DNA from 3 places in the Allobosea sp. NPDC055353 genome. Region 1 is predicted to be linked to each of the others. Evidence: predicted binding sites of a transcription regulator. Region 1 holds the regulator's gene; each other region holds the start of a gene.
What was found. Region 1 encodes LexA, which represses DNA repair genes until DNA is damaged. Its sites were predicted from a motif close to TGTTCNNNNTGTGTTCNG; they were not measured.
Positions count from the first base shown of each region.

Region 2: ACWIEX_RS15120 (ATP-dependent helicase) is a predicted target of LexA. The motif match lies at 4,000-4,017, and genes of this name have one in related genera.
Region 3: ACWIEX_RS04780 (PA0069 family radical SAM protein) is a predicted target of LexA. The motif match lies at 3,248-3,265, and genes of this name have one in related genera.

Region 1 covers NZ_JBSHMC010000001.1:2,133,629-2,143,520, forward strand. Annotated here, with positions in the region: gene gltX (glutamate--tRNA ligase) at 255-1,676, opposite strand; gene ACWIEX_RS09825 (ComEC/Rec2 family competence protein) at 1,827-4,118, shown strand; gene lexA (transcriptional repressor LexA) at 4,112-4,819, opposite strand; gene ACWIEX_RS09835 (molybdopterin molybdotransferase MoeA) at 4,900-6,111, opposite strand; gene moaC (cyclic pyranopterin monophosphate synthase MoaC) at 6,111-6,593, opposite strand; gene trpC (indole-3-glycerol phosphate synthase TrpC) at 6,590-7,396, opposite strand; gene trpD (anthranilate phosphoribosyltransferase) at 7,404-8,417, opposite strand; gene ACWIEX_RS09855 (anthranilate synthase component II) at 8,433-9,050, opposite strand; gene ACWIEX_RS09860 (helicase HerA domain-containing protein) at 9,276-9,892, opposite strand, start outside.
Region 2 covers NZ_JBSHMC010000002.1:370,889-380,780, forward strand. Annotated here, with positions in the region: gene ACWIEX_RS15100 (class I SAM-dependent methyltransferase) at 1-153, opposite strand, end outside; gene ACWIEX_RS15105 (BtaA family protein) at 150-1,373, opposite strand; gene msrB (peptide-methionine (R)-S-oxide reductase MsrB) at 1,613-2,044, shown strand; gene ACWIEX_RS15115 (acyl-CoA dehydrogenase family protein) at 2,267-3,916, opposite strand; gene ACWIEX_RS15120 (ATP-dependent helicase) at 4,032-6,425, shown strand; gene ACWIEX_RS15125 (GNAT family N-acetyltransferase) at 6,461-6,883, shown strand; gene ACWIEX_RS15130 (winged helix-turn-helix transcriptional regulator) at 6,888-7,307, opposite strand; gene ACWIEX_RS15135 (SDR family oxidoreductase) at 7,410-8,165, shown strand; gene ACWIEX_RS15140 (GGDEF domain-containing protein) at 8,178-8,951, opposite strand; gene ACWIEX_RS15145 (50S ribosomal protein L11 methyltransferase) at 9,050-9,892, shown strand, end outside.
Region 3 covers NZ_JBSHMC010000001.1:1,048,529-1,058,420, forward strand. Annotated here, with positions in the region: gene ACWIEX_RS04770 (site-specific DNA-methyltransferase) at 1-685, opposite strand, end outside; gene ACWIEX_RS04775 (ribonuclease HII) at 1,074-1,685, opposite strand; gene ACWIEX_RS04780 (PA0069 family radical SAM protein) at 2,000-3,085, opposite strand; gene ACWIEX_RS04785 (hypothetical protein) at 3,319-3,804, shown strand; gene ACWIEX_RS04790 (hypothetical protein) at 3,956-4,081, shown strand; gene ACWIEX_RS04795 (2'-5' RNA ligase family protein) at 4,254-4,772, shown strand; gene ypfJ (KPN_02809 family neutral zinc metallopeptidase) at 4,803-5,687, opposite strand; gene ACWIEX_RS04805 (uracil-DNA glycosylase) at 5,806-6,639, opposite strand; gene ACWIEX_RS04810 (electron transfer flavoprotein-ubiquinone oxidoreductase) at 6,811-8,490, shown strand; gene ACWIEX_RS04815 (tetratricopeptide repeat protein) at 9,052-9,892, shown strand, end outside.

The DNA of each region.
Region 1 (9,892 bases):
CCCTGCGTTTTTCACGGCCTTGCGGCGATTGAAGGGGCCGCGATTTCAGCCCCGGAGACTTCGAGCCACACGGTTGTCATTCCGGGGCGCGCCACAGGCGCGAACCCGGAACCCACGACGGGGTGAAATCTTGAGGCTGGGTTGCAAGGGCTCACCCCGTCGTGGGTTCCGGGTTCTTCGCGATGCGAAGCCCCGGAATGACACAGGTCGTCTTGCCGATGGCTGCTGCCTGAACGGCGTGAAGCACGCTCGCTTCAGGCAGCTTGGTCGGCGAGCCGGGCCAGCGTCTCTTCGCGGCCCAGAACCGCCATGACGTCGAAGAGGCCCGGCGACATTGCCCGGCCGGTCAGCGCTGCCCGCAGCGGCTGCGCGGCCTGGCCGAGCTTGAGCCCGGCCTCCTCGACATAGGCGCGCACCGCCGCTTCGAGCGGCGCCGGCGCCCAGTCGGCGACGGCGGCAAGCTTTTCCGCGATCTTCGGCAGGCGCTGGCGCGCGGCTTCGTCGAGCAGGCCCTTGGCCTTGTCGTCGAGCTGCAGGGGGCGCTGGGCATAGAGATAGAAGGCGCTGTCGAGCAGTTCGATCAGCGTCTTGGCGCGCTCCTTGAGGCCCGGCATGGCGGCGAGAAATTTTGCCTCCAGCTCCGGCGACAGCGTGGCGTCGAGCCCGCGCGCCGGTCCGATCTCCGGCAGGATCACCTTGAGTGCCGCGAGCAGGTCGGCATCATCGGACTGGCGCATGTAGAGCCCGTTGAGGTTCTCCAGCTTGGCGTAGTCGAAGCGCGCCGGCGAACGGCCGATCGAGGAGAGATTGAAGGCGTCGATCATCTCCTGCGTGGAAAAGACCTCCTGGTCGCCATGGCTCCAGCCCAGCCGCACCAGATAGTTGCGCAGGGCCGCCGGCAGGTAGCCCATAGAGCGATAGGCATCGATGCCGAGCGCGCCATGGCGCTTCGACAGCTTGGCGCCATCAGACCCGTGGATCAGCGGGATATGCGACATGCTCGGCACGTCCCAGCCCAGTGCGTCGTAGATCTGGGTCTGACGGGCGGCATTGGTCAGGTGGTCGTCGCCGCGGATGATATGGGTGACGCCCATGTCGTGGTCGTCGACGACGACGGCGAGCATATAGGTCGGCGTGCCGTCCGAGCGCAGCAGAACGAGATCGTCGAGATTCTCGTTCTGCCAGACGACGCGGCCCTGGACCTCGTCATTGACCACGGTCTCGCCGGTCTGCGGCGCCTTGAGGCGGATCACCGGCTTCGCACCTTCCGGCGCGGTCGCCGGATCGCGGTCGCGCCAGCGCCCGTCATAGCGCAGCGGCTTGCCCTCGGCGCGTGCCTTCTCGCGCATCTCCTCGAGCTCGGCCTGGGTCGCATAGCAATGATAGGCCTTGCCGGCGGCGAGCATCTGCTCGGCGACCTCGCGATGCCGCGCCACGCGCTGGAACTGGTAGACGGTCTGGCCATCCCAATCGAGGCCGAGCCATTCCAGCCCGTCGAGGATCGCGGCGATCGCCGCGTCGGTCGAGCGTTCCCGGTCGGTATCCTCGATGCGCAGCAGCATCTTGCCGCCTTGCCGGCGGGCATAAAGCCAGTTGAACAGCGCGGTCCGGGCCCCGCCGATATGCAGGAATCCGGTGGGCGAGGGCGCAAAGCGCGTGACGACGGCGTTGCTCATGGGAGGAAACTCCGGCCGGGCGGCGTGGCCGTCCGGGGCAAGACAGGAAAGGGCGCAGGTTGAGACATGACAACCGGCGCGCGCCCTGTAACATGGCTTGGCCGGAAAGGTTAAGCGGTCAAATCGCAGCGCCGGCAGGGGAGGCGGGCGATGCAGCCGGCGCCGCCGGGGCAGGGGCAGGAACGAGGCCGGCGCGGGGCGCGCGCCGATGCCTTGCCGGCTCGCCTCGATGTCCCGGCCTCGCTGGCGGCAAGTCTCCGATTCCTGCTTCGGCAGCTTTGGCTTCAGCTCCGGCAAGGCTTCGCGCTCGAGGCCGAAAGGCGGCGCCCCTTCCTCTGGCTGCCCATCGCGATGGGCGTCGGCATCCTGCTCTATTTCGCAGCCGATCGTGAGCCGGCATTATGGGCGCCGCTCCTTGGCGTGGCCCTGAGCGGCACGGCTGCTTTCATCCTGCGCCTGCGCCGCTTCGCCGCGATGGCCTGCCTCGCCGCGGCCGCTGCCTTCGCCGGCTTCGCCGCCGGGGTCTGGCGCACGGCCGATATCGCGGCGCCGATGCTGGAGCGGCCGCGGATCGGCAAGCTCTCCGGCTTCGTCGAGAGCGTCGAGGCCCGCGACAAGGGCGCGCGGCTCGTGCTGCTGGTGACGGAGATCGCCAATGTGCCGGCTGACCAGCGTCCGAAGCGCGTCCGCGTCAACATCCGGCAGGGTTCCGTGGCGCCGGGCGATCATATCGTCGCGACCGCGCGCCTGCTGCCGCCGCCCGGGCCGGCGCGGGCCGGCGGCTATGATTTCGGCCGCGATGCCTTTTTCCGCGGGATCGGCGCCGTCGGGAGCATCTCCGGCAAGATCACGCTGGTGCCGCCGCCCTCACCGATGCCGACACGCCTGGCGATCGACGTGATGATCGACCGTGCGCGCAACACGCTGACACGGCGCATCGCCGAGGTCGGAGGCGGGCAGGGCGGGGCGGTCGCCGCCGCGCTCGTCACCGGCAAGCGCGGCCTCATCACCGAAGCGACGAACAACGACCTGCGCGCTGCGGGGATCTATCACATCGTCTCGATATCCGGCCTGCACATGGTGCTCGCCGCCGGCACGATCTTCTGGCTGGTCCGGGCGCTGCTGGTCCTGTCGCAGACGGTCGCCCTGCATTGGCCGGTCAAGAAGATCGCGGCGGCGGCGGCGATGCTCGGCGCGACCGCCTATTGCATCTTTTCCGGGGGCGATGTCGCGACCGAGCGCTCGCTGATCATGACGCTGGTCATGCTCGGTGCGATCCTGGTCGACCGCGCCGCGCTCAGCATGCGCAATCTGGCGCTCGCCGCCATGATCGTGCTGCTGCGCGAGCCGGAGGCGCTGCTCGGGCCGAGCTTCCAGATGTCCTTCGGTGCGGTCGCGGCGCTGATCGCCTTCGCGGAACGCTGGGAAGGGCGAAGCCGCACCGAGCCGCCGCGCGTGTTGCCCTGGCCGCTCGGAGCCGTTTGGACGGCCGCGCTCGGCATCCTCGTCACCACCATGCTGGCCACCGCCGCGACCGCGCCCTTCGGCGCCTATCATTTCCAGACCTTCAATCCCTTCGGCCTGCTCGGCAACGCCATGGCGCTGCCCTTCGTCTCGCTCTTCGTCATGCCGGCGGCGGTGTTCGGCGTGCTCGCCTATCCCTTCGGATTGGACTGGCCGGCCTGGGCCTTGATGGGGCTCGCCTCCGACGTCGTGCTGAAGGTCGCGCATTGGGTCGCGACCATCGACCATTCCACCGTGACGGTGGCGGCTTTCGGCTCAGGCGTGCTCGCCTGCTTCGCGCTGACACTGCTCTGGCTGACACTCTGGACCACGGCCTGGCGCTGGCTTGCGGCCTTGCCGCTGGTCTTCGGCGTCGCGTTCGCCGGCAGGCCGGACCGGCCGGAGATCCTGATCGAGCGCGACGGCTCGGGACTGGCCGTGCGCGGCCTTGACGGCCGCCTCATCATCGCGGGCAAGCCCAGCCGCTTCGTCCTGCAGCAATGGCTCGCCGCCGATGGCGACAGCCGCTCGCCCGACGATCCGACATTGCGCGCCGGTATCGCCTGTGACCGGCTGGCATGCGTCGTGCAGACCGCTGACAAGCGCACGGTCTCCTATACGCGCGAGCGGCTCGCCATCATCGAGGATTGCCAGCGCGCCGACCTCGTCGTCACCGCCATTCCCTGGGGCGGCGCCTGCAAGGCGAGGCTGGTCGAGCGCATGACGCTATCGCGCGATGGCGCGACCTCGCTCTACCGAACGGCATCGGGGTGGAGCAGCCATATCGCGGAGCAGTCCGGCAGCGAGCGGCCCTGGAGCCGCCGGCGCGAGCAGCGCCCGACGGAGCCAGGCACGCGCTCCGCCAATCAGTCGGTCACCATGCAGCCCGCACCGGCCGCCGACAACGAAGCCGAGGCTGACACCGAACGCCTTCAGTAGCGCCGCATCAGGTTGACCAGCCGTCCCTGGATCTTGACCCGATCGGGGCCGAGCACGCGGGTCTCGTAGGCCGGGTTCGCGGCTTCGAGCGCGATCGAGGAGCCGCGCTTGCGCAGGCGCTTCAGCGTCGCTTCCTCGTCGTCGATCAACGCGACGACGATATCGCCGGTATTGGCCGTGTCCTGCCTGCGGATGACGACAGTGTCGCCGTCGAGAATGCCGGCCTCGACCATCGAATCGCCGCGTACTTCCAGCGCGTAATGCTCGCCGGAGCCGAGCATGTCCGGCGGCAGCGAAACGGTATGGCTGCGGCTCTGGATCGCCGAGATCGGCGTGCCCGCCGCGATGCGGCCCATCACCGGGATGGCGATGGAATGCCGGCTGTCATCCTCGGCAGGACGCGGCTTGGCCACGCTGGGCTGTGAGCCCAGGCCGCCCTGGACGATGGCGGGGCTGAAGCGGGGCCGCGCCTGCGGCGCGCCGAGCCCGTCCGGCATCTTGATGACTTCGAGCGCGCGCGCCCGGTTCGGCAGGCGGCGGATGAAGCCGCGCTCCTCCAGCGCCATGATCAGGCGGTGAATGCCGGATTTCGAGCGCAGGTCGAGCGCATCCTTCATCTCGTCGAAGGAGGGCGGGACGCCACTTTCGCGCAAGCGTTCCTGGATGAAGCGCAGGAGTTCGTGTTGCTTGCGTGTCAGCATGGTCGCCGCCAGCCCCTCAATGCGCAGATTCGAAACAAAGCACGAACACCATACGCGTTCTGCTTGTGTTCCGCAAGCTGCTACCGCAGCGGCAGGATCCGGCAGGCATCGCCCCTCTTGGCGGGGGCCGCATGTGCCGGCCGGATCGTCAGCGCCTGCGCCCGCGCCAAAGTGCCGAGCATCGATGAATCCTGCCGGCCGAAGGGATTCGCAACCCAGCCATCCGGCGTCAGCGCGAGCTCCGAGCGCAGATAATCCTCGCGCTCGTCATTGCCGGGCATGTCGCGGCCGAGAATGGCGGGGATGCTGCGGTCGCGATCGGCATCGGCCATGCCGAGCAGTGCCTCGATCAAGGGCAATACGAAGAGATGGCCGCAGACGATCGAGGAGACCGGGTTGCCCGGCAGGCCGACCACGACCATCCGGCCGATTCGCCCGGTCATCATCGGCTTGCCCGGCCGCATCGCGATCTTCCAGAAGCCGAGGGCCATGCCGGCCCGCGTCAGGGCTTCCTGCACGAGGTCATGGGCGCCGACCGAGGCGCCGCCCAGCGTGATCAGCACGTCGGCATCGGCCTCGCGCGCCTGTGCGATCTTGGCGGCGAGATCGGCGTGGTCGTCGCGGGCGATGCCGAGATCGAGCACGGTGCCCCCGGCCTTCTCGACCAGCGCGGCGAGCGAGAACGAGTTCGAGGCAATGATCTGGTCGCGGCCGACCGGCTCGCCCGGCGCCACCAGCTCGTCGCCGGTCGCAAGGATCGCAACGCGCGGCTTGCGCCGGACGGGCAAGGTCGGATGCCCCATCGCGGCGGCCAGGCCGAGCGCTGCGCTGTCGAGCACGCGCCCGGCTTGCAGCAGGACGTCGCCTTCGTGGAAATCGAGCCCCGCCGCGCGCAGAAACTTGCCCTTGGCCGGTGGTACGCGCACGCGGATAACCGGGCTGCCGACGCCGTCCGCATCCTCCTGCATCAGGATGGTGTCGGCTCCCTCAGGCATCGGCGCGCCCGTGAAAATGCGCACCGCTTGTCCCGGCCCGACCGATCCATCGAAGGCCCGGCCGGCAGCGGATTCGCCGATCACCGTGAGCGAGACGCCTTCCGCCATCTCGTCGCCGCGCACGGCGTAGCCGTCCATGGCGGAATTGGCGAAGGGAGGCTGTGTCCGCAGCGCCTTGACCTCCCCGGCCAGCACCCGCCAGGCGCATTGCGCCAGCGGCAGGGTTTCCGCTCCCGTCGGCCCCGGAATGCTGTCGAGCAGCGCCTTGCGCGCGACGGGGACCGGGGTGAGCGCCATCAGAGCTGCTTAGCCTCGTAATCGCCGGACTGGCCGCCGGATTTATGCAGCAGGCGGATATTCTCGATCCGCATTGCCCGGTCGACGGCCTTGACCATGTCGTAGACGGTGAGGCAGGCGATGGAGACGGCGGTGAGCGCCTCCATTTCGACCCCGGTCTGGCCCTTCATCTTGACCTCGGCACGCACCCGCACCCCCGGCAAGGCCTCGTCGATCTCAAGGTCGAGGGCGATCTTGCTGAGCAGCAGCGGGTGGCAGAGTGGGATGAGCTCATGCGTGCGCTTCGCCGCCATGATGCCGGCGAGGCGCGCAGTGCCAAGCACGTCGCCCTTCTTGGCGTTGCCGTCGCGGACGATCGCGATCGTCTCCGGCGCCATCACCACCTGACCTTCGGCGATCGCCATGCGGGTCGTCTCGGCCTTGCCGCCGACATCGACCATATGCGCCTGGCCTTGGGCGTCGAGATGGCTGAGCCGGCTCACGCCGCGACGGCCTTGCCGGTGAGCAGCGCCTGCGTCGCGGCGGTGACGTCGGCCTGTCGCATCAGGCTCTCGCCGACGAGGAAGCTGTTGACGCCGATCCGGTTGAGGCGGGCGATGTCCTCATGCGTGAAGATGCCGCTCTCGCTGATCACGATCCGCTCACTCGGCACGCGCGGCGCCAAGCGCTCGGTCACCGCGATATCAACATTGAAGCTGCGCAGGTCGCGGTTGTTGATGCCGAGCAGGCGGCTTTCAAGCTTCAGCGCCCGGTCGAGCTCGGCATCGTCATGGACCTCAACGAGGACATCCATGCCGAGCTCTTGTGCGGTCTCGTTCAGCGCCCTGGCGGTGGCGTCGTCGACGCCGGCCATGATGATCAGGATGCAGTCGGCGCCCCAGGAACGGGCCTCGTAGACCTGATAGGGCTCGTAGAGGAAATCCTTGCGCAAAGCCGGCAGGCCGGCGGCCTCGCGTGCCTCTGTCAGGAATTCCGGCCGGCCCTGGAAGGAGGGCGCATCGGTCAGCACCGAGAGGCAGGCCGCACCGCCGGCCGCATAGGCGCGGGCGAGCGAAGGCGGATCGAAATCGGCACGGATCAGGCCCTTGGACGGGCTCGCCTTCTTGATCTCGGCGATCAGCGCCGGAGTGCCCTGCGCGAGCTTGCCGGCCAGTGCATCGGCGAAGCCGCGCGGCTTGGAGGCTGCGCGGGCGAGCCGCTCGATCTCGGCCTGCGACACCGCGGCTTTCGCCGCCGCGATCTCCTGGCGCTTATAGACTTCGATCTTGGCGAGGATATCGGTCATGCCGGCCTCACGCGTTCGAGGCTTTGACGAGCGCGGCGAGCACCGCCTTGGCCTTGCCGGAATCGAGCGCGGCCGTCGCCTGGGCGAAGCCGTCCTTCAGATCCTTGGCCTTGCCGGCAACCAGCAGCGCCGCAGCCGCATTGAAGGCGGCGATATCACGGAAGCCGGTCTTTTCGCCGGCAAGCACGGCATTGAGCGCTGCCGCATTCTCCTCCGGCGTGCCGCCACGCAGGACTTCCGGTTTGGCGGGCTCGAGGCCGACATCCGCGGGGCTGATCGAAAAGCTTTCGATCTTGCCGTTCTCCAGCGAGACGACGCGGGTCGGGCCGGTCGTGGTGATCTCGTCGAGCCCATCCGAGCCATGCACGGCCCAGACGCGGGTCGAGCCGAAGGAGGCGAGCACCTTGACCATCGGCTCCAGCCAGGTCTCGGAGAAGGCACCGATGAGCTGGCGCTTGGCCCCGGCCGGGTTGGAGAGCGGGCCGAGCAGGTTGAAGATCGTCCGCGTGCCGAGCTCGGTGCGCACCGGCGCGACATGGCGCATCGAGGCGTGATGCGTCGGCGCGAACATGAATCCGACGCCGGCCTCGCGGATGCAATGCTCGGTCGCGGCCGGATCGAGCCCGACCTTGACGCCGAGCGCGGTCAGCACGTCGGCCGCCCCCGAACGCGAGGAGGCCGCGCGGTTGCCGTGCTTGGCGACCGGCACGCCGCAGGCCGCGGTGATGATCGAGGCCAGCGTCGAGACATTGTAGGAACCGGAGGAATCGCCGCCGGTGCCGACGATGTCGATCGCTTCCGGCGGAGCCTTGACGGTGAGCATCTTGCCGCGCATCGCGCTGGCGGCGCCGGCGATCTCGTCGATCGTCTCGCCGCGCACGCGCAGCGCCATCAGGAAGGCGGCCGATTGCGCGTTGGTGACCCCGCCCGAAAGGATCGTGTCGAAGGCGTCGCGGGCTTCCTCGCGCGAGAGCGTCGCACCGGTCGCCACCTTGGCGATGAAGGGTTTGAAATCGTCCATGGGAACTCTGCGGAATCAGGCTGAAGGGGTCAGGGCGGAGGCTGCGCGTTCGCTCTGCCACCGCTCCGCGAGGTCGAGGAAATTCCGCAGGATCGTCGCGCCATGCTCGGAAGCGATGCTCTCCGGATGAAACTGGACGCCGTGGACCGGCAGCTCCCGGTGCGAGAGCGCCATGATCAAGCCGTCATCGCTCTCCGCCTCGATCTCGAAGACATCCGGACAGGAGGCGCGCTCGACCACGAGCGAGTGATAGCGCGTCGCCTGCAGCGGCCCGTTGATGCCGCGAAACAGGCCGCGTGCCTTGTGGCGGATCGGCGAGACCTTGCCATGCATCGGCAGGGGCGCACGCACGACCTCGCCGCCGAAGGCCTGGCCCATCGCCTGCAGGCCGAGGCAGACGCCGAAGATCGGCTTCCTGCCTGCGCCTTCGCGGATGAGATTCAGGCAGATTCCGGCTTCGTTCGGCGTGCAGGGGCCGGGCGAGAGCACGATCGCGTCGTGATCTCCAGCGAGCGCCTCGTCGACGGTGAGCGCATCGTTACGCCAGACATCGACCTCGGCGCCGAGCCCACCGATGAGGTGGACCAGGTTCCAGGTGAAGCTGTCGTAGTTGTCGATCAACAGAACGCGCATGGCCGGACCCGTGAATACGGCTTGAGGTCATGCACGTTCGGGGGCGGGGTGGTCAAGTTTCGCGCGGGCGTAACCGATGCGCTCGCCCCTGATGCGTCATGCTCGCCCTTGTGGCGAGCATCCAGGTCTTGAACACGACGCTCGCCGACCGAAGACGTGGATGGTCGGGACAAGCCCGACCATGACGAGCGGGGTGTCGCTACCGAAATCAAAGCGACGAAGAGGTTATCCCCGCGCGCTGCGTGGCACCCCCGCCGTACGCGGCTGTGCCAGTCCTGGCGCGGTCTCGACGCCGAGCGTCGGAAGGGCGAGCGTCCGCTGTCCCCTGAAATCGACATGGCAGACGATCAGCCCGCGCTCCTCGATATAGCTGAGCACCCGCCGCGCCCGGCTCGGCGAAGCGCTGCCATAGACCTCAGCGAGCTCGGCATCGCTCGGGCAGGGCCGGCCCTCGATCGCGGTGCGGGCGATGAAGAGGAAGAGCCCCTGCAGGTCTTCCGGCAGCGTGCCGGAAGCGGCCACCGCCGCCTGCCAGCCCTCGCTCGTCGCGACGCTGTCGCTGACGCCGGCCCGCGCCACGGCGAGCCTGCGGCGGAACTCCTCGAGACTGAGCTGCGTACGGCCGAGCCGGCGCATCCGGCAGCGCACGGTGAAATCCTGGTAGAGCACCGCGACCTGCCGCGAGCGCGCCTCGGGATCGGCCATCAGCTCGCGCAGGATCTCGACCATGATCGCCTCGCGCTCGGCCGGCTCCAGCTCGATCTCGGGTTCCGGTTCCGCCTGCGGGGCAGGGCGGTAGTTCTCGATCCGGCGCAGCACCTCGGTCGGATCGGGCTTGGGAC
Region 2 (9,892 bases), on a different contig from region 1:
GGTCGCGCCGGCCGGGGGCTGCAACCCGTCGATGAGCTGGTCGCGGCCGAGCAGGTAGAACTTCCGGCTGGCATCGTAGATGTGGCGCTGGTGCCGGTAGATCCGGTCCATCAGCCCGGCGGCCTGGCCGGCCGGCGTCTCCGCCGCGCTCACCGGCTTTGCCCCTTCAGGACATAGAGGTGGAAGCCGCCATAGATCGCCGAGCGATCCTGCCGGCAGAGCTCGCGGCTCTTCTCCTCCTCGTAATCCCACTGGTCGAGGATCGCCGCCGGCACGCGGCCGGGCAGCAATCTCTCGTCGGCGGCCGTGCGGAAGATCACCCGCGCGCCCGGCCGGGCCGTGCGCGTGATCTGCGACCACAACGCTGTCAGATCGGCATCGTTCATCCAGTCCTGCGCATCGAGCAGCACATAGGCGTCGCAGCTCTCGGCCGGCTGGTCTTCCAGGACAGCGGTCACCGCGCTCTGGCGATAGGACACGCCCGAAGCGCGTTCCTTCACCGCCGCAAAATGTTCCGGCTGGAGATAAGGCGGGAAGGCTGCATCCGGCCCCTCGCCATAGCGCCGGCCGAAAGCCTGCTGGGCGAAATAATTGTCCTTCAGGTCGAAATCGCAGGCGAGCCGTTCCAGTCGGAGCTTCAGCGCACCCAGAATGCCGTCCTCGCCATCGGCGGACAGCGCCTTGTACTGTGCCGGCGGGATGCCCAGCCCGTAGAGCGAGGCCGGCTGGCGCACCAGCCAGCGGATCAGCCTGCGCTTGAACACCGGCGCAAGGTGCCTGTCGTAGAGCGCCCGCTGCTCGGCCCGGTCGCGTGCCGCCAGCATCGCCCTGGGATTGCCTCCGAGCAGCCGCGCCAGGATATGGCCCGTGCCGATGAAGCGGCCGAGCAGCCCGTAGCGATGGAAACCCCGAGCGAAGAGGTTGATCCGCCGTTGCCCATCGAGCCCCCGCCCTTCCCAGTAGCCACGCGAAACGGCATCGAGATAATCAGCGATCTCGCGGTCGTAGAGCGCGACATTGGCTCTCTCATTCGCCCGGCCGAAGAAGCGCAGGAAATCCTCCTGGCGTTCCATCCGCGCCAGCGCCGCGAGCTTGAGCCGCCCGAGCGCGATATGGGTGGCATTGAGATCGACCGCGCTGACCCGGATCGGCGCCGCCGTCAGATAGGAGAGGATGTTGCAGGAGCCGGACGCGATCGCCACGACATGGTCGTCGGCCTTGAGCCCGAGTGCCGCCATGTCGACGACGGGGTCCTCCCAGATCTGCGGATAGACAAGACCGGAAAAGGCGCGGGCGAACAGCCATTCCAGTAAGCCGGCCTTGGACAGCGTCTTGCTGCGCCGGACGGCCTGCCCCAGGCCGGAGCTGGTCATGCGGCGGGCTGCGCGGGCCGTTTGGGTCGCCTGTTGCGTCACCGGTTTTCCTCCCTTTGCGGGTGGCCGGGCTGCTAGAGGAGTCGCGTGACGGTCAGGTGACGATGCTGCCTCGATTGCCACGGCATCGTGAAAATGCATGCCGGTGCCGGGGCTGAAATCTTGGGCGCGAAGCCCCATATTAGCAGCACGAAAGCCGCTGAGGCGCTCCCGCCAGGAAGGAGATCGCAATGGGTCTGATGAGCATGTTCGGAGCCGAGAAGAAGCAGGACGAAAGCTTCCCTTTCCAGCTCACGGACGCCGAATGGCGCACGCGCCTGACCCCGGAGCAGTATCGCATCCTGCGCGGCCATGGCACCGAGCGGGCCGGCTCCTGCGCGCTCAACTACGAGAAGCGCGCCGGCACCTTCTCCTGCGCCGGCTGCGACCAGAAGCTGTTCAAGTCCGGCAAGAAATTCGAGAGCGGTACCGGCTGGCCAAGCTTCGACCAGCCGCTGGAAGGCTCTGTCGGCACCACCGAGGACCGCAGCTACGGCATGCTCCGCGTCGAGGTCCATTGCGCCAATTGCGGCGGCCATCTCGGCCACGTCTTCCCCGACGGCCCGCCCCCCACCGGCCTGCGCTACTGCATCAACGGCGAGGCGATGAATTTCGAACCGGAAGCGGCTTGACGCGCATGCGTCATGCTCCAGCTTGACCCAAGCATCTCTCGAACCAGAAAGCGCGGGGAACCCCTCTCCTGTAAGGAGAGGGGCAGGGGTGAGGTGTCGGCCGTTTGACCAGTTGCGCTCACCCTCACCGCAGCAGCGGTCAGGTCACGGCTAAAGCGTCCAACGACCTACCCCTCACCCTGCCCTCTCCCTCCGGGAGAGGGTTCCCCGCGCTGTCAGAGCCTAATTGATGATCGGCACCGCCCGTCGCGCCAGCGCCGCCGCATCAACCGCCGGCGGCAAGTCGCCGAACTGCCCCGACCAGCCGCCATCCAGCCGCGTGGCAATGAACGCATCTGCCACCGCAGCCGGCGCATACCGCAGCAGCAGCGAGCCCTGGAGCATGAGCGCCAGCTTCTCCGTCAGCCTCCGTGCCTGTCCCTCGTTGCGCGTCATCTCGGGCAATGCGCCCTCCAGCCGCTTCAGCGCCGCGTCGTAGCGCCGGTCCGCGCCCGCCGCCGCCATCAATTCCGCCCGGAGCACATCGACCGCGCCCTCCTCGCGCGCCAGCGAGCGCAGCACGTCCAGGCAGATGACGTTGCCGGAGCCCTCCCAGATCGCGTTGAGCGGAGCCTCCCTGTAGAGCCGCGCCATCGGGTTCTCCTCGATGAAGCCATTGCCGCCATGGCATTCCAGCGCCTCGGTGACCACGGCCGGCGCGCGCCGCGTGATCCAGTATTTCGCGATCGGCGCGCCCACGCGCGCCAGCAAGCGCTCGCTCGGCGATTCCTCCTGCCGGTCGAGCGCCGCAAACAGCCGGAAGGCGAGCCAGGCAGCGGCCTCCGCCTCGATCGCAAGATCGGCGAGCACGTTCTGCATGATCGGCTGGTCGATCAGCGCCTTCTGGAAGGCCCGGCGATGCTGCGCGTGATGGGCCGCGAGCGAGACTGCCATGCGCATCAACCCCGACGATGCCGCCGCGATGTCGAGCCGCGAATTGTGGTTCATCGAGAGACCGGTGCGGATGCCCCTGCCCGGCTCGCCGATGAGGTGGCCGATCGCGCCGCGAAACTCGACCTCTGAAGAGGCATTCGAGCGATTGCCGACCTTGTCCTTCAAGCGTTGGATCGCGACGCCGTTGCGCGTCCCATCCGGCAGCCAGCCCGGCACGACGAAGCAGGAGACGCCCTCGCCCGTTCGCGCCAGCGTCAGGAAAAGGTCGGAATGCGGCACCGAGAAGAACCATTTCCGCCCATTCAGCGACCACGTCCCGTCGCGATTGTCCTCGGCCACGGTCTGGGTCTGGCGCAGGTCCGAGCCGCCTTGCGTCTCGGTCATCGCCGTGCCGACGGTCGCGCCCGTCTTGAGATGAGCCGGCCCCTGCCGCGGATCGTAGCGATTGGAGGTGACGAGCGAGCCCCACTGCTCCCACAGCGCTGCGTCCTGCTGCAGAACCGGCACCGCCGCGTAGGTCATGCTGATCGGACAGCAGATGCCGCTCTCGGCCCCGTACCAGAGATATTGCAGGGCGGCTCGCGCCACCTGTCCGCCCGGCTCCGGCCGGTTCCAGGCGAGCGCATGCGTCTCCTGCCTGATCGCGAGCCCCATCAGGTCGTGCCAGGCTGGATGAAAGGCGATTTCGTCGATCCGGTTGCCGAAGCGGTCGAAGGCCTTCAGTTCCGGTGTGTAGCGATTGGCGAGATAGGCCAGCTCCTGCACGCTGGCCGAACCGACCGTCCGCCCCGCCTCATGCAGCCGCTCGCGCGCCCAGTCGGCGCCGAAGGCCGACAGGATGCCGGGCAGCACCGGATCGGCAGCGAAGGCGTCGTAGCCGGCCAGCGCCGGCACCTGATTGGTAATCTCCCAGCTCTCAGGTCCGCTTGGTTCGGCCATTGCTGCCACCTCCCTGTGGAGCGGGATATAAAATGATCGCTCCGGCAGGGCGCAATCCTGACAGCGACGCCCTATATTCGCCGGAGAACGAATCACGCACGAGCAGCGCACACCCTTGTCCGACGCAGACCCCTTTTCCGCTCCTCCGCCCCGCCCCGGCGGCCTCGCCGCGCGTGCAGCCGCGCAGCCGGCGGCCGGCTATCTGGCGGGGCTGAACCCGGAGCAGCGCCAGGCGGTCGAGGCGACTGACGGTCCGGTACTGGTGCTCGCCGGCGCCGGCACCGGCAAGACCCGCGTGCTGACCACCCGCATCGGCCATCTGATCTCGACCAGCCGCGCCTATCCTTCGCAGATCCTCGCCGTCACCTTCACCAACAAGGCGGCGCGCGAGATGAAGGAGCGCGTCGCCCATCTCGTCGGGCCGGTCGCCGAGGGCATGCCATGGCTCGGCACGTTCCACTCGATCTCGGCCAAGCTGCTGCGCCGCCATGCCGAACTGCTCGACCTGCGCAGCGACTTCACCATCCTCGACACCGACGACCAGATCCGCCTGATGAAGCAGGTGATCCAGGCCGAGGATATCGACGAAAAGCGCTGGCCCGGCCGCATGCTGGCAGGCTTCATCGATAGCTGGAAGAACCGCGGCCTTGCACCTAAGGACGTGCCCGCCGGCGAGGCCGCCGTCTTCGCAAACGGCAAGGGCGGCAAGCTCTACACCGCCTATCAGGAGCGGCTGAAGGCGCTCAACGCCGTCGATTTCGGCGATCTCCTGCTGCACTGCCTGACGCTGTTCCGCGACTATCCGGACGTGCTCCAGACCTATCACGACCGCTTCCGCTACATCCTCGTCGACGAGTACCAGGACACCAACACGGCGCAGTATCTCTGGCTGCGTCTCCTGGCACAGGGCCGCCGCAACATCTGCTGCGTCGGCGACGATGACCAGTCGATCTATGGCTGGCGCGGCGCCGAGGTCGACAACATCCTGCGCTTCGAGCACGACTTTCCCGGCGCGACCGTGATCCGGCTGGAGCGCAACTACCGCTCGACCGGCCATATCCTCGCCACCGCCTCGAAGCTGATCGCCCGCAACGAGGGCCGCCTCGGCAAGACTTTGCGCACCGAGGACGCGCTCGGCGAGAAGGTCACCATCACCGGCGCCTGGGACAGCCAGGAGGAAGCCCGCCTGATCTCCGACGAGATCGAGGCGATGCAGGCGAAGGGCCAGGACCTCGGCCAGGTCGCGGTGCTCGTGCGCATCTCCGCCCAGATGCGCGAGATCGAGGAGCGCTTCGTCCAGGCCGGCGTGCCCTATCGCGTCATCGGCGGCCCGCGCTTCTATGAGCGCGCCGAGATTCGCGATGCGCTCGCCTATCTGCGCTGCGTGGTATCGCCGACCGACGACCTCGCCTTCGAGCGTATCGTCAACGTGCCCAAGCGCGGGCTGGGCGACGCGACGGTCCAGCTCCTGCACAACCATGCCCGCGCCACCGGGTTCTCGCTGATGCAGTCGGCCCGCGCCGCGGTCGAGAGCGACGAGTTGAAGCCCAAGGCCCGCACCTCCCTGCGCGAGCTGGTCGATGCCTTCGGCCGCTGGTCGTCCCGCGCCGAGCATATGCCGCAGGGCGAGCTCGCCGAGCTGGTTCTGGAAGAGAGCGGCTATACCGAGATGTGGAAAAAGGACCGCTCGGCCGATGCCGCCGGGCGCCTCGAGAACCTCAAGGAGCTGGTCCGCTCCCTCGATGAATTCCCGGACCTGCCGGCCTTCCTCGAGCACGTCTCGCTGGTGATGGATGTCGCCGATGGCGATTCCGGCGCCCGCGCCTCAATCATGACGCTGCACGCCGCCAAGGGGCTGGAATTCGACACGGTCTTCCTGCCCGGCTGGGAGGAAGGCCTGTTCCCGAACCAGCGCGCGCTCGACGAGAGCGGCCGCGCCGGGCTGGAGGAAGAGCGCCGCCTCGCCCATGTCGGCCTCACCCGCGCCCGCAAGAAGCTGAAGCTCTATTTCGCCTCGAACCGGCGCATCCACGGCCTCTGGCAGACCAGCCTGCCCTCCCGCTTCATCGACGAGTTGCCGGAGGAGCATGTCGAGGTCGAGCAGGCAGCGTCCAGCTATTCGCAGGGCGGCTACGGCGCCTCGCGTTTCGACCGGATGGAGAGCTTCGGCTCCAGCTACAACACGCCGGGCTGGCAGCGTGCGCAGGAAAACCGGGCGAAGAACAGCGGCGGCGGCAGCGGATTCTCGGAAAGCGGCCGCGGCTTCGGCCAGGGTGGCTTCAACCAGGGCGGGTTCGGCAGTTCACGCCAGCGCGGCCCGCTCATGATCGAGGGCGAGCTGACGGCGAAATCCTCCGGCGAATCCGCCTACGGCACCGGCGCCCGCGTCTTCCACGTCAAGTTCGGCCCCGGCTCGGTCGCCAGCGTCGACGGCAACAAGCTGACCGTCGATTTCGACAAGGCCGGGCGGAAGATGGTGCTGGACTCGTTCGTGCAGAAGGCGGGCTGAGCCGACACACATTACTCTTGAGCAGACGACCAACCATGCCTCCCGAGATCACCCTGACCGACGCCGAAGACGACGCCTTTCGCAAGCTGCTCGGCGAAGGCCTGAAGGACTATAACGACACGACGATCGGCCGGCACGATCGCCAGGAATTGCAGATCCGCATCACCGATCCGGAAACCGGCAAGCCGATCGGCGGGCTCGCCGGGCGCACCTCGCTCGGGCTGCTCTTCATCGACACCGTGTACCTGCCGAAGGACCTGCGCGGCACCGGCATCGGCAGCCGCATCCTCGCCATGGCCGAGGAGGAAGGGCGGCGCCGCGGCTGCAGCAAGGCCGTGCTCTTCACCATCAGCTTCCAGGCGCCGGAGTTCTACAAGAAGCTCGGCTGGCAGGTCTTCGGCGAGATCGCACCGAAGCCGCCAGGCGCGACCCGCGTCTACCTGACCAAGGACCTTTAAGCGTTCAGGCGCCGCCTTCCCGCTCGCGGAAGGCTTTCCGCGCCGCTGAAACCTCGGCGTAATAGGTCTCGGCCCAGGTCCAGACGCCGCAGAAGGCGGCGCTCAGCTCGCGCCCCAGCTCCGTCAGCGTGTAGTCGACATGCGGCGGAATCACCGGATGAACGGTGCGGATCACCAGCCCGTCGCGCTCCATCTCGCGCAGCGTCTTGGTCAGCATCTTCTGGCTGATGCCGCCGACGATCCGGCCAACCTCGGTGAAGCGCAGCGTGCCGTGCTCCTCCAGCGCTTCCAGCACCAGCATCGTCCATTTGTCGGCGACCTGCGCGATGACCTGCCGCACCAGCGACTCCACCGCCGGGCTGACCGGCGGGATCGCCTCGCTGCGCTGATGCATCGCCGCCATCGCGGCCCGGATCGCCTGCATCCGACACTCTCCTTTTGGTGCGTATGGCACCTTCGGGCGCCTTCTTTCCGTTGAAGAGTATGGGCGCCATCTCGTCTCGTGCAACCACGAGAAGGCTTTGCCATGAAGATTTCCGGAAACACCATCCTCATCACCGGCGGCGGCTCGGGCATCGGCCGGGCGCTGGCCGAGGCCCTGCATGCCAGGGGCAACAAGGTCGTCATCGCCGGGCGCCGCGAAGCCGTGCTCGACGCGGTCACCGCCAGCAACCCGGGCATGGAATCGATGCTGCTCGACATCCAGGACGGGACCGATATCGCCGCCTTCGCCCGGCAGGCGATCGAGCGCTTCCCGAGCCTGAATGCCGTCATCAACAATGCCGGCATCATGAAGCCGGAGAACGTCCCGGCCACCGACAATCTCGCCATCGCCGAGGAGACGGTCGCGACCAACCTGCTCGGCCCGATCCGCCTGACGACGGCGCTCCTGCCGCATTTCCTGAAGCAACCGCAGGCGACGGTCCTGACCGTCTCGTCCGGCCTCGCCTTCGTACCGCTGGCGTCGACCCCAACCTATAGCGCGACCAAGGCGGCGATCCATTCCTGGTCGATCGGCCTGCGTGAGCAGCTCAAGCACACCTCGGTCGAGGTCATCGAGATCGCCCCGCCCTATGTCCAGACCGAACTGCTCGGCCCGCATCAGGCGGTCGACCCGGCCGCGATGCCGCTCGCCGATTTCACCAATGAGGTGATGACGATCCTCGCAACGCAGCCAGAGGCCGCCGAGGTCATCGTCGAGCGCTGCAAGCCGCTGCGCTTCGCCGAGGCGACCGGCAGCTTCAATCAGGTCTTCACGACGCTGAACGCGCAGCACGCCTGAACCGAGCGCGCCTCAGGCCACCGCAGCGATATTCAACGCGGAGACAGCCCGGTTCCGGCCCTGCATCTTCGCGCGGTAGAGCTGGGCGTCGGCCTCGGCGATCAATCGCTCGATTGTGGTGTCGCCGGCCCAACCGGCGGCACCGATGCTCACGGTCAGACTGACCGGCTCGCCGCCGGGTGCCACGATCCTGAGCCGCCGAACCGCATCAAGAACCTGTTTCGCGATGGCCTGTGCTTCAGTCAGGGCGGTTCGCGGGAGATAGACCGCGAACTCCTCACCCCCGAGCCGGCCGGAGAGGCCGGCCTCGCCCACTGCGCCCGCAATCGCCTGCGCCAGTCTCCGCAAGGCATCATCGCCGACCGGATGGCCGAAGCGGTCATTGACCTGCTTGAAATGATCGGCGTCGATGAAAAGCAGCGTCCCCTTGCCGCCCGGCATCATCGCCTGCTTCAACTCGGCGAGGAAACTTTCACGGTTCAGGAGCCCGGTCAGGCCATCACGACGCGCCCTTTCCAGCAGGGCCTCATGTGCCGCCGACAATTCACCGTGCAATCGCGCGATCTCGCCATGGGCGTCCTTCAGGCGCTGTGCCTGCCGGAATTGCCAGGCGCTGGCCGGCCAGGCGATCAAGAGCGGACAGAGAATGCACATCAGCCAGGCGGTGCCGTCCACGACTCCGCCGAGCATCGGTACGACGGTCACCGCCAGACCGAGCGAAGCCGCGATCGACAGCAGCGTCGCGAGACTTGCCTTCAGGATGATCGAACGCGTCGAGGCCGTCATGGCCTGCGGGTAACAGGGAATTCTGAACGCCGGGTTTCGCAGCGACAGCCATGGCCATTTCCGATGACAGGGGCGGGTGCGCCTGCTAAGCCCGCGCGATGCGCGAAGGCCTCCTGCCAGCGACGGTCGCGACCGTCCTCGAACTCTCCACCTCGGGCGAACAGGCCCGGGCCCTCACCGAGTTGCTCGGCGAGATCTTCGATCCCACCGAGACGGCGATTTCCGCCTTCGAGGTCGAGGACGGCATCACCACCCTTTCGATGAACATCCCGTGGAAGGTGGAGATCTATTTCGCCAACCCGCCCGATGAGGATGCGGTGCGCGACCTGCTGCGCCCGATCGTCGGCGATCTCGTCGATACGACACCCTTCACGACGGTGAACACCAAGGACTGGGTTGCCAACAGCCTCGACGGCCTGAAGCCCGTCCGCGCCGGCCGTGTCCTCGTTCATGGTGCGCATGACCGGCACGTCGTCCGCACCAACGATGTCGCGATCGAGATCGAGGCCGCGCTCGCCTTCGGCACCGGCCATCACGGCACCACCGCCGGCTGCCTGCTGGCGCTCGACGCCGAACTGAAGAAGCGCCGTCCGCGCCACGCCATCGATGTCGGCACCGGCACCGGCATTCTCGGGCTGGCGCTGGCCAAGCAGATCAAGCGCAAGGTCGTCGCCGGCGATATCGACGCGGTCGCGGTCGAGGTCTCCGCCCATAACGCCCGGCTCAATCATGCACCGAACGCGCTGGACCTCTATGTCGCGCCGGGCCTGCGCCATGCCAAGGCCTGGCGCCCCGGCCATTTCGATTTCGTCTTCGCCAATATCCTGGCCGGCCCGCTGAGGCGCCTCGCTCCGTCGATCGCGCGCGTGCTCTCGTCGAACGGCACGCTGATCCTGTCGGGCCTGCTGGCGATGGATGTCGCCGGCGTCGTCTCGGCCTAC
Region 3 (9,892 bases), 1.1 Mb from region 1:
GGACCTTGGCGCCGCTCTCGTCCTTCAGGCGCTCGTCGCCGGTGCAGAGCGGCAGGTACCAGTCCGAGCGCATCTGCAGGTCGTCATTGCCGCCCTTCAGCGCCTCGTAATGGAAGGTGTATTTCGAGTTCTCGCCGCGCGCGGCCCAGATCAGCGTCTCATGCGCGTTGGTGAAGCGCCGGCCGCGGAAATTCGGCATCGGGTTGGCCTTGCGCCAGACGATGTCGTTCAGCATCCAGAAGCCGAGATCCTGCAGCGTCGCACCGACACGGAAGATGTTGTGGTAGCTGCCGATGACCCACAATGCTCCGTCCGGCTTCAGTACGCGCCGTGCGGCCGCAAGCCAGTCGCGGGTGAAGCGGTCGTAATCGGAGAAAGAGGCGAACTTGTCCCAGTCGTCGTCGACGGCATCGACGAGGCTGTCATCGGGCCGGCGCAGATCGCCGCCGAGCTGGAGGTTATAGGGGGGGTCGGCAAAGATGAGGTCGACGCTTGCCGGTGGCAGCGCGTTCATCGCGGCGACGCAGTCACCCACGAGAATCTGATCGAGCGGCAGCTCCCGCGGAGTGCCGATCTGTTCGGGAAGGCCCTTGGCCTTCATCCGAGCCCCCAGCGCAGGCCGTCCGGTACGCGAAACCTGAATCCGGACGGGAGCACTGGCGGTCCCGGTACGCAAAATACCCATGACACCAAGACCGTTACGCAACTTCAACGAGCGCGATCTTGGTCGGACAGGGTAAAGGTCGGGTTTCCGCTTTGAAAAAAATGCGTCCCATTCTGGGGCTGCAGATTTTGCCTAGCCCATTGGCAATGAAGGGGAATTCGTAAACGGCGGTTAACGCCTCGGGGTGCCGTTAGGGCAGCTTGCGAGGGCGTTCGGTGAGGTCCGGGAGCCGTGTTTCCCGTCATGGTCGGGCTTGTCCCGGCCATCCACGTCTTCCTTCAGCAAGGGCGGTGTTCAAGACGTGGATGCTCGCCACAAGGGCGAGCATGACGGCGTGAAATGCGGCCGAGTTCACGGAGGCCGGACAGAGGCTTCCTCGCCACCGAGGAACGACGCGCGAGGCCGCAGCTTATCGGAACCACACACCCTTCACCGGCGCAAAGGAGTAGCGATGTTCCGGGCAGGGACCGTACACCGTGATTGCCTTGCGATGCTGCGGCGTCGCATAGCCGACATGGCTGGAGAAGCCATAAGCCGGATAGCGCTTGCACAGCCGCGCCATCATCCGGTCGCGCGTCACCTTGGCGATGATCGACGCTGCCGCGATCGAAGCGATCTGTCCGTCGCCCTGGATGATCGCCTCGCAGGAACAGGCGAATTGCGGCGGGTCGTTCCCGTCGACCAGGATATGGAGCGGTGCCAGCGGCAGCCCGGCCACGGCCCGGCGCATCGCCAGAAGCGTCGCCTGGCGGATATTGATGGCGTCGATTTCGACGGCCGTCACGCTGGCGACGGAGACGGCGAGCGCCCGCTCCATGATCTCGCCGAAGAGGTCCTCGCGGATCGCGGCCGAGAGCTTTTTCGAATCGTCGAGACCGTGAGGCACGCGCTCGGGATCGAGGATCACGGCGGCCGCGACGACCGGGCCGGCCAGCGGCCCACGTCCGACCTCGTCGATGCCGGCCAGCGGCCAGCGGCCGTCGGCAATGGCGGATGTCTCGCGGTTGAAATCGGCGGGCATGGCGGGGTTATGCAGCAGAGCACAGCGCGGGGCCAGAGCGGCATGAGAGTGCTCCACCGTCATCCTTTCACCTAACCCGACACGCTCGCACCCAACGCGATAGGCGTCGGAACCGCGAGAAACCCTCTCCCGGAGGGAGAGGGCAGGGTGAGGGGTAGGCCGTTGGACGCTTCTGCCGTGACCCGACCGCCGCTGCGGTGAGGGCATGCACAACTGGTCCAGCGGCCTACACCTCACCCCTGCCCCTCTCCTTACAGGAGAGGGGTTTCCGCGGTTCTCAACCATCTTGTCGCGCTGTCCGGCAGCCCATCCCTTCAAAACAAACTCAACTGCGCCTTCTCCTTTTCCGGCTTCACGAAGAGGTCGGTCCGCAGCCGGCGGCGCGTCGTGTTGAAGCCGATGCGCTCGGCCGCCATCTCGAAGCGCCGTCCGATCATCCAGGCATAGGGGCCGGAGCCGACCATGCGCTGGCCCCATTGCGAATCGTAGTCCTTGCCGCCGCGCGTCGAGCGGATCAGCGACATCACATGCCGGAGCTTGTCGGGATGGTGCGTCAGCAGCCATTCCTGCACGATGTCGCGGACTTCGAGCGGGAGCCTGAGCAAAACATAGCCGGCGGCCTCGGCGCCTGCCGCCTTCGCCGCATCGAGGATGCGCTCGATCTCGTGCTCGTTGATCGCCGGAATGATCGGCGCGACCAGAACCGTGACCGGAATGCCGGCCTCCGATAGCTTCCGAATCGTCTCCAGCCGCCTGGCCGGTGAGGCGGCGCGCGGTTCCATGCCGCGTGCGGTCTTGGGATCGAGCGTCGTCACCGAGAGCGCGACCTTGACCAGTCCCTTCTCCGCCATCGGCGCGAGGATATCGATGTCGCGCTGCACCAGCGCCGATTTCGTGACGATGCCGACCGGATGATTGAACTTCGCCAGCACCTCCAGGATCTGGCGCATGATCCGGAGCTTCTTCTCAATCGGCTGATAGGCATCGGTATTGGTGCCGATCGCGATCGTCCGCGGCTGATAGGACGGGGAAGAGAGCTCCTTTTCCAGCAGCGCCGCCGCATCGGGCTTCGCGGTCAGCTTGCTTTCGAAATCGAGCCCCGGCGACAGGCCGAGATAGGCATGGGTCGGCCGGGCGAAGCAGTAGACGCAGCCATGCTCGCAGCCGCGATAGGGATTGATCGAGCGGTCGAAGGAGATATCGGGCGAGTCGTTGCGCGTGATGATGGTGCGCGCCTTCTCGTAGGCGATCTCGGTCGAGAACGGCGGGAGCTCCTCCAGCGAGCCCCAGCCATCGTCCTCGGCGACGCGCTGTTCGGCCTCGTAGCGGCCGCCGGGATTGATCGTGGCACCGCGCCCGCGCCGCCTGTCGGGATCGATCTGATGGCCGATATAGGCCATCGGATCGGCGGGTGTGACGACCGGCGCCGAGACGCTCGGCTCCCGGTCGAACCGCCGCAGGGGCTGGGCTGCCGGGAAGGGCCGTGAAGTGGGTCTGGCCTGGGGCATGGCTGTCGAACCGCGTCGCGCGCCGGGAATCGGCGCCTTCTGGTCTCATGTAGAGTGAACATATAGAGAACAAAAGACAAGTGGCGGGATTGTGACATGCTGCGTTGCGGCATAGGATTTCGCTCATGCTCACAGCCGTGATCCGCAGCGATGGTTCCCAGCAGGCGCTTGCCGCGACGCTCGCCGTGCTGATCCCGGCGGTCGCCGAAGGCTTTCTCGGTCATGCGGTGATCGTCGACACGGTCGGCGCGCCCGAGACCGAGCGCGCCGCGGACGCGACCGGCGCGCGCTATCTACGGGCGAGCCACGCGCAGGCCTGGCAGGATGCTGCGGCCCATGCCCGCGGCGATCGCCTCGTCCTGTTCGAGGCCGGCGATGTGCCGCAGGCCCATTGGGTTCAGGCGGTGGAGCGCCATTTGCTGGTCGCTGCGGGCAAACCGGCCCTGATTCCGGCGCGCGGGGTTCCTGCATCCCTGCGCGAGCGAATCGCGTTTTCAATCGGCGGACGCGGGCTCGGAGCAGGGCTCGTCATGCCCAAGGCGATGGCGCTCGCCGGCCGCCTCGACCGGGCTCCGGTGCGTTTGCCGGTCCTGCGGGAGCGGGCGGACTAGGCTGCTGCGGAGGGCTGCGATGTCCCTGAAATCGATATGCCGGCTACGCATGGCGGCGCGCATTTTTATCGGGAACTTGTGCATTGCAGCATAAGTTCATATGTTGACGGTTGCCTGAAGCACCTCCCTCAGACATCGAAAGGAGAGATCCATGCTGGAACGGCACGATTCCTGTTCTGCGCTCGAAGCGGAGCGCGACGAGGACAAGCGCGAGGAACAACGGGAGGACGAAGATACGTTCTCGCCTCGCGTTCATCAGGAAGGATTCTGGAGCTAGGCACCGGATTATCCGGCGCTGCGTAAAGGGGCCGGATCGCCGTCGGCGGTGATCCGGCAGCTCCATGACAACAAGGCGGAGGGCTGAAAGCAGCCCTCCGCACGGAATTCCGGGACATGGCAGGCTCTGTTAGAGTTCGCTGGTTCCGGCGAGTCCAAAGGCCCTCCCAGCGATGATCGGCATCACCCTGTGCACGACGTCGGAAGCGCGTCCGTTCTGGCAATGGGTCGACAAGGCTTCAGCCTTGGAAGGGGCGCCCTCGATCAGGGCCTTGGGCTATCCGCCCCATCTCACGCTCGCGCGCTACGCCGATCTCTCTGCGGATATCCTGCGCGAAGCCCTCACCTTGCGCGTGCAAGAGAAACCTATTTCGCTGACCTTCGACCGGGCCGGCCTGTTCGATGTCGATCCGCTGGTCCTGTGGCTGTCGCCCCGGCACGATCAGCGTCTCATCGACCTGCACGCCCGAATCCATGAGATCGTCGATCCCGCTCTCTGCGATCCACATTATCGGCCGGGGCTTTGGACGCCGCACCTGACGATAGCGATGGCCATTCCGGCGAATCGGCGTGAGGAAGCGCTCGTGCTGGCAACCGGGCGCTTCGAGCCGTTCAGCCTGACCTTCGATGTGATCGAAAGCGTTTCCTGGCCGCCGGTGCGTGTGCTGGAGACGGCGCGGCTCCGCGACTGAGCTGCTCTCCACCGATCGGGAGGCGCTGCGCTACACCTGATTCCGGAACGTGTCGCAGCTCTGCATCGAGCCTGACTGGAAGCCCGTGGTGAACCACTTCATGCGCTGCGCCGAGGAGCCATGGGTGAAGGAGTCGGGCACGACCGTGCCTTGCGCGGCCTTCTGAAGCTTGTCGTCGCCGATGGCGGAGGCGGTGCGCATCGCCTGGTCGATATCGCCCTGGTCGATCCGGCCCATCGCCTGGACGTTATGGGCCCAGACCCCGGCGAAGCAGTCCGCCTGCAATTCGATTCTGACCGAGATCGCATTTGCGTCGCGCTCTGAGGAACGCTCGCGAATCTGGTTGGCCTTGGGCAGGATGCCGAGCAGGTTCTGGATGTGGTGGCCGACCTCGTGGCCGATCACATAGGCATAGGCGAAATCGCCGCCGCCCCCGAGCTTGCGCTGCATCTCCTGGAAGAAGGAGGTGTCGAGATAGACCTTCTTGTCGACCGGGCAGTAGAACGGCCCCATCGCCGATTGCGCGGTGCCGCAGCCCGAGCGGTCGACGCCGGAGAACAGGACGAGCCGCGGCGGCTGGTAGCGGATATTGGCCTGCTGCGGCAGAAGCTTCGACCAGATGTCTTCATTCTGCGCCAGAACGGCCGAGACGAAGCGGCCCATCTGGTCCTCCGGCGGGCCGGAGGAGCGGCGCGTTTCCTGTGTCTGCTCGCGCCCGCCGATGCCACCGATCAACTCGGCACCGCCGATCAGCAGGCGCGGATCGATGCCGAGCGCCCAGCCGAGCAGGCCGAGCACCACCATCGTTCCGATGCCGACGCCGCCGCGCCCGCCGGGCATGCCGGCGAAGCCGCCGCCACCACTGCCGCGCCTGTCCTCGAGATTATCGGACTGGCGGTAATCTTCCCATTGCATGAAGGCATCCCCGGCGAAGCTCTCCCGCAATCTCGCTGGGAGATGCCGGGAACTCAAGTCGTCTTTGCAAACCGCTCCTGAACGCCCGGTGACTGCGGCGGTTCCCGCAGCTTCCCGGTCAGGCCTTCCCGTCGAGTGCGGCCTTCAGCGCGCGGAGGTCCCGCCAGGCGAGCCGCTTTTCGAGGGGGCGTCGCAGCAGATAGGCTGGATGCAGGGTCGCGATCGCCCGGATGCGCCGCGCGCCGGTGTCGTATTCCACCCACTTTCCGCGCGACGCGGTAATGCTCTTGAAGCCAAGCAGTGCCTGGGCTGAGGGTTTGCCTATACAGACGAGTATGTCGGGGTCAGCGAGTTCGATCTGGCGCTGTATGAAAGGCAGGCAGATGGTCGCTTCCTGTATGGACGGATCGCGGTTGCCCGGCGGGCGCCACGGTAGCAGGTTGGCGATATAGACCTCTTCCTTCCGGCTCAGGCCGATTGCGGCCAGCATGCGGTCGAGCAACTGCCCGGAGCGTCCGACGAAGGGCAGGCCGATGCGGTCCTCGTCGGCACCGGGCGCTTCGCCGACCAGCATCACCCGGCCCTGCGGATTGCCGTCGGCGAAGACCAGGTTCTTGGCGGTGGCCTTCAGCGCGCAGCCTTCGAAACCGGCCAGCGCGGTCTTCAGCTCGTCGAGCGTGCGCGCTTCGCGGGCGAGCGCCCGGGCGCTGACCGTGGCGTCGTCCGGTGCCGTTGCCGCAGCCGCCATCGGCCGTGCCGGTGCGGCAGGGCGGCCGGGTAGCGGGCGCAGGCGCGGTTGCCCGTCGCCGCCGCGCTCGCCAGCAGGAGCCGGATCGGCGAAATGGTTGCGCGGCGCCTCGTCGAGCGCCTCGGTCACGCCCATCTCGGCGTACCAGCTCAAAAGCTCATAGGGATCGGGCGCGTCGGGGCCGACTGCATCGGACAGGCTCATCGCTGCATCCTATACCTTGCAAAGCCTCTCTGCGAGCCGACGCAGTTGCAAAATGGAACGCACGCTTGGATAGAGGGGTTCCAGACTGGGCGGAAGCCGGGCGTTGAACGAGTCGACAAGACAGTTCATATATAAACTAATCGCGGCGCGGGATGTGAGGCGGAGGGCAGGATGGATCTGAAGGAAGCGCAGAGCGAACCGCGCGAGAGCATGGACTATGACGTCGTCATCGTCGGCGCGGGCCCTGCGGGTCTGGCGGCTGCGATCCGGCTGAAGCAGCTCGATGAGTCCATCTCGGTCGTGGTGGTCGAGAAAGGCGCCGAGGTCGGCGCCCATATCCTCTCCGGTGCCGTCATCGATCCCATCGGCCTCGACCGGCTCGTGCCGGACTGGCGCGACGATCCCGATCGTCCGCTGACCACCGAGGTCAAGGAAGACATCTTCTATTTCCTGACCGAGCCGAACGGCATCCGCCTGCCGAATTTCGGCATGCCCTCGCTGATGAACAACCACGGCAATTTCGTCGGCTCGCTCGGGCTCGTCGCGAAGTTCCTGGGCGCGCGGGCCGAGGCGCTCGGCGTCGAGATCTATCCGGGCTTCGCCGCCGCCGAGCTGCTTTTCAATGAAGATGGCTCGGTCGCCGGCATTGCCACAGGCGACATGGGTATCGCCAAGGACGGCACGGTCAGTGACCGCTTCACCCGCGGCATGGAATTGCGCGGTCGCTACACGCTCCTGGGCGAGGGCGCGCGCGGCTCGCTCTCCAAGATCGCGATCAAGCGGTTTGCTCTGGACGAAGGCCGCGAGCCCCAGAAATACGGCATCGGCCTGAAGGAGCTCTGGCAGGTCAAGCCGGAGAAGTTCCACAAGGGCCGCGTGCAGCACTCCTTCGGCTGGCCGCTCGACAACAAGACCGGCGGCGGCTCCTTCCTCTACCATTTCGACGACAACCTGGTTTCGGTCGGCTTCGTCGTGCATCTGAACTACCAGAACCCGACGCTCTCGCCCTTCGACGAGTTCCAGCGCTTCAAGACTCATCCGCTGATCCGCGATACTTTCGAAGGCGCCAAGCGCATCGCCTATGGCTCGCGCGCCATCACCGAGGGCGGCTTCCAGTCCGTACCGAAGCTCACGTTCCCGGGCGGCGCGCTGATCGGCTGCGCGGCCGGTTTCGTCAACGTTCCCCGCATCAAGGGCAGCCACAACGCCATCCTGTCGGGCATGCTGGCGGCAGAGAAGCTGGTGCCGGCGCTGCAGGCGGGCCGCCAGCATGACGAGGTCATCGAGATCGAGAATAGCTGGCGCGACAGCGCCATCGGCAAGGACCTGAAGCGCGTCCGCAACGTCAAGCCGCTCTGGTCGAAATTCGGCACGCTCCTTGGCATCGGGCTCGGCGGCATCGACATGTGGCTGAACCAGCTTTTCGGCTGGTCGCCCTTCGGCACGCTGAAGCACGGCAAGCCGGATTTCGCGACGCTGAAGCCGCTGGCCGAGGTCACGCCGGTCACCTATCCGAAGCCGGACGGCAAGATCTCCTTCGACAAGCTCTCCTCGGTCTTCCTCTCCTCGACCAATCACGAGGAGGACCAGCCGGCCCATCTGAAGCTGACCGATCCGTCGGTCCCGATCGCGCAGAACCTCCCGCTTTACGGCGAACCGGCGCGACTCTATTGCCCGGCCGGTGTCTACGAGGTCGTCTACGAGAACGCCGAGACGAAGACCAATCCGCGCTTCGTGATCAACGCGCAGAACTGCGTCCACTGCAAGACCTGCGACATCAAGGACCCCGCCCAGAACATCACCTGGACGGTCCCGGAAGGCGGCGGCGGGCCGGGCTACGCGAATATGTGATCGCGGGCGATTCGCCTGATGCATGGTCGATGCCGGAGTCTTCGCGGTCGAGACCACCTTTGTCATTCCGGGTTCGTGCCTGCGGCACGCCCCGGAATGACAGCCGGCGTGCAGTTCCACCGCTGAATCAAAAAGGGCGCGCCGGCCGGCGCGCCCTTTGTCGTCGGGCCTTGAGCAGATCAGCCCTTGCGGACGATCGGAGCAACCGGCTTGGTCTCGGTCTTGGCGCAACCGGCGACGAAGCCGCCGAGGAGCGCGACGGCGGCAACGCTCAGAATGATTTTCTTCATTGGAATAGTCCCAGTGGAATCGCTGCATGAACTGCGAGCGGGCCGACTATAGGCACGACGTCCCTAGGGGATGATTGCCGTTTTCTTCGATCGGCCTCTTCGTCATCGGGATTTCGGCGAGTGTTGCGCGGCTGCTACGAAACAGCCGCATTCGGGAGGGGGCCGGCTTGCCCGTCCGCCCGGAAACCGCCATCTTGGCAGCCTACGCGAAGCGATCACGGTCCGCTGGAAGAGTGCGCCCCGAGATGGTGAGGCTGCGGACCGAGGGAGAATGGCAGTCGTGACATTATTGAAGAAGGTGCGTGCCTCCGGCACGGCTGCTGCGTTGTCGCTTTTGATGTTCCTGCCAGCCGTGGCTGCTGCCCAGGGCGCTACACAGCCGCGCTCGGCCGACACGCTCGAACCGGGCGACAGTCTGGAAGGCAACTATCTCGCCGCGATCGTCGCCGGTGCCTCTCGCGATCTCGGCGCGGCCTCCGTCTATCTGCGCGAGGCGATCAAGGAAGACCCGCAGAACAACGACCTGACCGAGCGTGCCTTCGTCGCCTTCCTGGCCGATGGTGCCATGCCGGATGCTTTCCGGGCCGCCGACAAATTGATCCAGCAGGACCCGAGCAACGGGCTGGCCCAGCTCGTCATCGGTATCCGCTCGATCAAGCAGAAGAGCTACCGGACGGCGCGCAACCATCTCCAGCGCGGGGGCAGGGGGCGCGCAGCCGACATCACCGCGACGCTGCTCACAGCCTGGTCCTATCTCGGCTCCGGCAATTCCCGCCGGGCGATCGAGACGCTGGAGCGCCTGAAGGGCGAGGCGTCCTACAATCTTTTCCGCGACTATCATGCCGGGCTCATTCTCGACGCCGCCGGCCGCAAGGGCGAAGCCGAGAAGCGACTGAAATCCGCCTATGACGCCGAGAAGACCACGCTCCGGCTGGTCGATCTCTGGGCACGCTTCCAGGCCCGCAATGGCGATTTCAACGGTGCGGCCGAAACCTATGCCGCCTTCGACCGCTTGCTGCCGAATCACCCGATCATCCGCGAGGGCATGGCGCTCGTCGGCAAGAAGGATGCGCCGCCGCGTCAGATCTCGACGCCGCAGCAGGGCGCGGCCG